DNA from 3 places in the Streptomyces bikiniensis genome. Region 1 is predicted to be linked to each of the others. Evidence: riboswitches for the same ligand, from Rfam matches in the RefSeq annotation. Region 1 holds a riboswitch; each other region holds the start of a gene.
What was found. Region 1 has a riboswitch for cobalamin ahead of OO47_RS00185 (CoA-acylating methylmalonate-semialdehyde dehydrogenase). Riboswitches for the same ligand answer to the same signal wherever they lie in the genome.

Region 1 (2,253 bases):
ACCGACACGGGGTCTCCCGCCGTGACCCCGTGGAGGACGTGCGCCAGCACCTCCGCGCCGCGCACCACCCGGGGGCCCGGCCGGTTGAAGTAGGCGGGCCCGTCCAGCACCCACACCGCGCCGGACCGTACCGCGGGCAGATCGTCCCAGCCGGGGAGGGAGGTCAGCAGCTCGCGCTCGCGCACGGTCCGTTCGGGCGGGAAGCCGCACGGCAGGACCAGGAGGACGTCGGGGCGGGCGGCCCGGACGTCCTCCCACGTCATCGGCTTCGTGTGCTCACCGGGGGCGGCGAGGAGCGGTTCGCCGCCGGCGCAGGTGATCTGTTCGGGCACCCAGTGCCCCGCGGGCCACAGCGGATCGAGCCACTCGACGGCCACCACCCGGGGCCGGACCCGGCCCGCCGTGAGTCGGCGTACCGCGGTCAGCCGATCGCGCAGCTCCTCGCGGCGGCGCTCGGCCCGCTCCCGTACGCCCAGCAGCTCACCGACCGTGACCAGACAGTCCAGGACGTCGTCCAGGGTGCGGGGCTCAAGACTGAGGACGCGAGGGCCGCCGTCGAGGACGCGTACCGCTCGTGAGACGGCCTCGTACGACACCGCGCAGACGTCGCACAGGTCCTGGGTGAGCACGACATCGGGCGCGAGAGCGGCAAGCGCCTCAGCGTCGAGGGCGTAGAGCGAGGACCCGCCATGCGCGGCCCCGCCGACCGCGGACGAGATCTCCCGACTGCTCAGCGCGTCCGACGAGAACGCGGCGGACGTGACCACCGGCACGCCGGCCACATCCCGCGGCGGCCAGTCGCACTCGTGGGTCCTGCCCACCAGGTCGGCTGCCAGTCCGAGCTGGGCCACGATGTCGGTCGCCGCGGGCAGCAAGGAGACGATGCGCATGGTCCGAGCCTATAGGCGGTGTGCCGGGCATCGGCCGTCGACTGTCCCGATGCCGCCGCCGCGCCGTGGGCGGGGGTGGACTTACTAGGACGTCCAACTATATGTTCGTGGCAAGCCCGCGGTGCAGGGAAGCCGGTGTGAATCCGGCGCGGTCCCGCCACTGTGACCGGGGAGTGCGTCCTTCCAGCAGGACAGGCCACTGACGGAAACCATCCGTCGGGAAGGCCGGAGGGCGTGCGCTGATCCGGGAGTCAGGATACCGGCCGTGGGGTGTTCCGTGTTGTCCACGAGGATGGAGCAGACACGCATGGCACCGGTACGTGACCACGACCCTGGTGATCCGGCGGAGTACCCGAACCCCGAGGCCCTGTCCCCGCGTTCGTGACTCGACGAGGGCTCCCCCGCCCTCCCCTGTCTCGCGGAAGGCCCGCGTACGCGCACCCCGATCGGTGCCGTTCTCGCGGCCCTCTCCGCGCCCTCCTCGGATCCGTACCTGACGAGAGCAGGCTTCGATGGTCCGCGAACTCACCCATTTCATCGGCGGCAAGCACACCGCCGGCACGTCCGGTCTCTTCGCCGACGTGTACGACCCCAACACCGGCACCGTCCAGGCCAGGGTGCCCCTGGCCGGGCGTGCCGACACAGAGACGGCGATCGCCGACGCCGAGCAGGCACAGCAGGAGTGGGGCCGGTGGAATCCGCAGCGACGCGCCCGCGTCCTGCTGCGCTTCCTGCAACTCGTCGAGGGAGAGCGGGACTCGCTGGCTCGGCTGCTGTCCGCCGAGCACGGAAAGACCGTCGCCGACGCCCACGGCGACCTCCAACGAGGCCTTGAGGTCGTGGAGTTCGCCGCCGGTATCCCGCACCTGCTCAAGGGCGAGTTCACCGACAACGCGGGCACGGGAATCGACGTCCACTCGCTGCGCTCACCGCTCGGCGTGGTCGCGGGCATCACCCCGTTCAACTTCCCGGCCATGATCCCCCTGTGGAAGGCGGCCCCCGCCCTGGCCTGCGGCAACGCCTTCATCCTGAAGCCGTCCGAGCGTGACCCCTCGGTACCCCTGCGGCTCGCCGAGCTGTTCCTGGAGGCGGGTCTGCCGCCCGGTGTGCTGAACGTGGTCAACGGTGGCAAGGAGGCCGTCGACACGCTCCTCGAAGACCCCCGGGTCCAGGCCCTCGGCTTCGTCGGCTCCACCCCGATCGCCGCGCACATCTACGCCACCGCCGCCGCCCACGGCAAGCGCGCCCAGTGCTTCGGCGGCGCCAAGAACCACATGATCGTGATGCCCGACGCGGACCTCGACCAAGCCGCCGAGGCACTGATCGGAGCCGGCTACGGCTCCGCCGGCGAGCGCTGCATGGC
Region 2 (2,253 bases), on a different contig from region 1:
GAACTCCTCGCCCCACAGGTCGACCAGCTCGGGCACGTCCGAGGGGGAGAACAGCGACCACTCGGCGTTGGCGTTCACGCGGCGCATGAACTCGTCCGGGATCCAGTGCGCCAGGTTCAGGTTGTGCGTGCGGCGCTGGTCCTCGCCCGTGTTGTCGCGGAGCTCCAGGAACTCCTCGATGTCCGCGTGCCAGGTCTCCAGGTAGACGGCGGCGGCGCCCTTGCGGCGGCCGCCCTGGTTCACGGCGGCGACGGAGGCGTCGAGGGTCTTGAGGAACGGCACGATGCCGTTGGAGTGCCCGTTGGTGCCCCGGATCAGCGAACCGCGGGCGCGGATGCGGGAGTACGAGAGGCCGATGCCGCCCGCGTGCTTCGAGAGGCGCGCGACCTGGTGGTAGCGGTCGTAGATGGAGTCCAGCTCGTCCTGCGGGGAGTCCAGGAGGTAGCAGGAGGACATCTGCGGGTGGCGGGTGCCGGAGTTGAAGAGCGTGGGGGAGGACGGCAGGTAGTCCAGCCGGCTCATCAGGCCGTACAGCGCGGCCACCTCGTCGAGCGCGCGGACGCTCTCGTCCTCGGCCAGGCCGCAGGCGACGCGCAGCATGAAGTGCTGCGGGGTCTCGATCACCTTGCGGGTGATCGGGTGGCGCAGCAGGTAGCGCGAGTAGAGGGTGCGCAGGCCGAAGTAGCCGAAGCGGTCGTCGCCGGCGCGGTCGATCACGGCGTCGAGGCGGTCGGCGTGCAGCGCCACGAACTCGGCGGTGCGGTCGGCGATCAGGCCCTCGCGGTGGCCGACGGCCACCGAGGAGGAGAAGTTCACCGAGCCCTGGGAGGCGGCCTCGTCCGCGATGGTGATCGTGAGGAGCCGGGCGGCGAGCCGGGAGTACGCCGGGTCCTCGGCGATCAGGCCGGCGGCCGCCTCGGTGGCCAGCTCGCGCAGCTCCGCCTCGTCCGCGGCGGCGCTGCGGCCGCGGAGCGCGGCGGCGGCGACCCGGCCGGGGTCGGTGTCGGGGAGATCGGCGGTGAGGTCGGTCAGGGTCCGCAGCAGTACGGTCCCGGGGCCGTCGCTCTCGACCGCGGAAGCCTCGGCCGAAGCCGGATCGGCGGGCGCGATGGTCACGTGGGGGCTCTCCCTCGCTCGGCTCGGGGCCTCGGCGGGGACAGGCGGACGGGCGGGCGTCCACGCACGACGCACCGCGTCCACCGGCCCACTCCGCGAGGCCCGGACGTCTGTGGCACCCGGAACGGAAGGACCGGGCGCGCTGTCGGCAGGTGCTCGGACTCACCTCGGACGAAACCGCACGAAGTACACCGTTGCGGGACAGTTCCGGATTCGCGCCGGATTCCCCTGCGTCGACAGCGAGGACGAGCATACATGTGGGGGGCGCCGCTCGTGGCACCCCCCACATGTTGTGTCGTCCCCTGGACGGGACTTGGGCTCAGAAGTCCAGGGAGTAGGTGCGCAGAGAGTGATCGGGGATCGGCTCCCAGTCCCGGTGCTGGGTGCGGACGAAGCCCGTCCGCTCGTAGATCCGGTGCGCCGCGACCATCCCGGCGCCCGTCGAGAGCACGATCCGGGCGCACCCCGGCAGGGCCCGCGCCCGGTCGACGCAGGCCCGTACGAGCGCCTCCCCGATGCCCCGGCCCCGGGCCTCCCGGGCGACCGCGAGCATCCGGAACTCGGCCTCGCCGGGCACGGCGATGTCGGCCCACGGGGTGCCGCCCCGGGCGAAGGTCACGCCGCCGACGATCCGGCCCGCCGCGTCCCGGGCGTCCTCCGCGACGAGGACCTCGCTCTCGCGGGCCCGCCGCGCCGTGTCCCGCAGCACCTCCAGATAGGAGTCCTCCGTCCCGTACGCCAGCAGCCCGTCGTCCAGATAGGCGCGTCCGGTGAGCTCGCCGAGCACTTCGTACTCCCCGGGCCGTACCGCCCTGATCGTGAAGTCCATGGGGGAAGTGTGCCCGCCGGGAACGCGCCGGGGCCCGGGGCCTCCTCGCGGAGGTCCCGGGCCCCTTCCGTGCCGGTGGCGTCAGTGCGTGGGCGCGGTGGCCTTCTCCATCTCGACCTGGACGCCCGGGTCGCCGGCGTCGGCCGTGTAGTCCGACGGAGAGGTCTCGTCGACGCCCTCGGGGGCCTTGACGGCCTTGAGGACGAAGGTGAGGACCACGGTGACCAGGACGTTGAGGACGAAGGCGGTGAGACCGATGTAGCCGATCTCGCCGATGCCCGGGATCTCGGCGGAGGAGCCGCCGAAGT
Region 3 (2,253 bases), on a different contig from region 1:
GTCGTCCGCTGGTCGACCGCGACCCGGATGTTCGTCGCCTGGGGCCTGACCCTGCCCGCCGCGGGCCTGGTCGGCGCCGGCGCCGAGTTCCTCACCAAGCAGGGCCCCTGGGGCATCGCCGCCGTCGCGGTCCTGCTCGTGGCCGGCTCGGCCGTCATCTGGTCGCTCTCCCGCCGCAAGCCGGTCGACCACCACAACGTCACGGCCGACGACCTCGACGCCGCCGACGCCGAGCCCGCGGGCGTGGTGACCACCGCCATCGCCGCCGTCACCCCGCCGCCGGCCGGCTCCGTGGCCGCCGTCACCGACGAGGACCTCAAGGCGACCATCCTCACCCCGGCCCCCACCGACCCGACCGCTCCCCCGGCCCCGGCCGCGAAGGTCTAAGGAAAGAACCACATGAAGATCGACTGGGCAGCCCTCGGCTCCGTCTTCGGCGTCAGCCTCGTGGCCACCGTCGTCCTGGTGGGCCTCTTCACCCTCGGCATCGTCGGCCTCACCAAGCAGGAGGAGGCCGCGGCCCGGGGAGGCTCCGCCGCCCTGGCCCGCACCGGCGCCTACGCCTGCTTCGGACTGTGCCTGGCGGCCGTGGCGTACGGCATCTACCTGATCGTCGTCTGACGGTCCCCGCTCCACCGGCCGGGCGGTCCGCACCTTCGGGTACGGGCCGCCCGGCCCTTTTCCGTGGTGCTCCCCACGGCTTTTCCGTGGTGCTCTCCACGGCGCTCCCTGTGGTGCTCCGCACAGTGCGCCGCCGCAGGTCAAGGCTGGGTTGACGCCCGTTCTCGGGGCGTGGTGGACTGCCGGGGCCATTACGGCGGCAGCAGAGGAAGTCCGGTGCGAATCCGGCGCGGTCCCGCCACTGTGACCGGATCCGAGGGGTCCGGGAGCCAGGAACTCTCGCCGCCGGTCACGTCGATCCAGGGCGCGGACCCTGAGTGAGGACACAGCGCCATGCCCGGCCGTCCCAGAGCCACCGCTGTCTTCGCGTACGGAGCGGCCGCGGGCCTCGCCGTCGACCTGCTCCTCGGCGACCCCCGCAGGGGCCACCCCGTCGCCGCGTTCGGCCGGGCCGCCGCCGCCGTCGAGAAGCGCCTCCACCACGACCACCGCGGCTGGGGCGCCCTGCACACCGCCGTCTGCGCCGGCTCCACCGCCGCCCTCGGCGCCCTCGCCGCCCGGGCCGTGCGGGACCGGCCGGCCGCCGCCGTCGCGCTGACCGCCGCCTCCGTGTGGGCCGTCGTCGGCGGGACGACCCTGGGCCGGGAGGCCCGCGCGATCGGCGGGGCGCTGGCCGCCGGGGACCTGGAGGTGGCCCGCGAGCGGCTGCCCCACCTGTGCGGGCGCGACCCGCAGTCCCTGGACGGCCCGGCGATGGCCCGGGCGGTCGTCGAGTCGGTCGCCGAGAACACCTCGGACGCCGTGGTCGGCGCCCTGTTCTGGGGCGCGGTCGCGGGCGTGCCGGGACTCGTCGGCTTCCGGGCCGTCAACACCCTGGACGCGATGGTCGGCCACAAGTCGCCCCGCCACCGCCGCTTCGGCTGGGCCTCGGCCCGCCTCGACGACCTGGCCGGCTGGCCGGGCGCGCGTCTGACGGCCGCGCTCGCGACCGTCGCCGGGGGAAATCCGCGCGGGGCCGTACGGGCCTGGCGGGCGGACGCGTCGAAGCACCCGAGCCCCAACGCGGGCCCGGTCGAGGCCTCCTTCGCGGGCGCGCTGGGCGTACGGCTCGGGGGCACCCTCTCGTACGGCGGGCGCGTCGAGCACCGGCCGGTGCTCAACGGGGAGGGGCGGGCCGTCGAGGTGGCGGACGTCGAACGGGCGGTGGCGCTCTCGCGCCGGGTGACCGCGCTGACCCTGGTCGCCTGTGCGGGCGGCCGTCTGATCGCCGACGCCGTGAGGCGCAGGAAGCACGGAAAGCGGGGGAACGCATGAGGGGCGGGGGGCTGCTGGTCGCCGGGACCACGTCCGACGCGGGCAAGAGCGTCGTGACGGCCGGGATCTGCCGCTGGCTGGTCCGCAAGGGCCTGAAGGTGGCGCCGTTCAAGGGGCAGAACATGTCCCTCAACTCCTTCGTCACGCGCGAGGGCGCCGAGATCGGGCGGGCCCAGGCCATGCAGGCGCAGGCCGCCCGGGTCGAGCCGACCGCGCTGATGAACCCGGTGCTGCTCAAGCCGGGCGGCGACCGGTCCAGCCAGGTCGTCCTGATGGGGAAGCCGGTGGGCGAGATGAGCGCCCGCGGGTTCTTCGGGG

Region 2: it holds a riboswitch for cobalamin, as region 1 does, so the genes downstream of both, OO47_RS21710 (ribonucleoside-diphosphate reductase subunit alpha) here and OO47_RS00185 (CoA-acylating methylmalonate-semialdehyde dehydrogenase) in region 1, are expected to answer to the same signal.
Region 3: it holds a riboswitch for cobalamin, as region 1 does, so the genes downstream of both, OO47_RS19095 (cobalamin biosynthesis protein) here and OO47_RS00185 (CoA-acylating methylmalonate-semialdehyde dehydrogenase) in region 1, are expected to answer to the same signal.

Annotation. Positions count from the first base shown of each region.
Region 1 covers NZ_JNXJ01000001.1:39,406-41,658, forward strand. The annotation lists gene OO47_RS00180 (ABC transporter substrate-binding protein) at 1-890, opposite strand, end outside; cobalamin riboswitch at 993-1,172, shown strand; gene OO47_RS00185 (CoA-acylating methylmalonate-semialdehyde dehydrogenase) at 1,403-2,253, shown strand, end outside.
Region 2 covers NZ_JNXJ01000028.1:32,380-34,632, forward strand. The annotation lists gene OO47_RS21710 (ribonucleoside-diphosphate reductase subunit alpha) at 1-1,116, opposite strand, end outside; adenosylcobalamin-variant (AdoCbl-variant) riboswitch at 1,259-1,356, opposite strand; gene OO47_RS21715 (GNAT family N-acetyltransferase) at 1,436-1,945, opposite strand; gene mctP (monocarboxylate uptake permease MctP) at 2,027-2,253, opposite strand, start outside.
Region 3 covers NZ_JNXJ01000022.1:157,451-159,703, reverse strand. The annotation lists gene OO47_RS19105 (inorganic phosphate transporter) at 1-387, shown strand, start outside; gene OO47_RS19100 (hypothetical protein) at 400-621, shown strand; cobalamin riboswitch at 780-922, shown strand; gene OO47_RS19095 (cobalamin biosynthesis protein) at 955-1,935, shown strand; gene OO47_RS19090 (cobyric acid synthase) at 1,932-2,253, shown strand, end outside.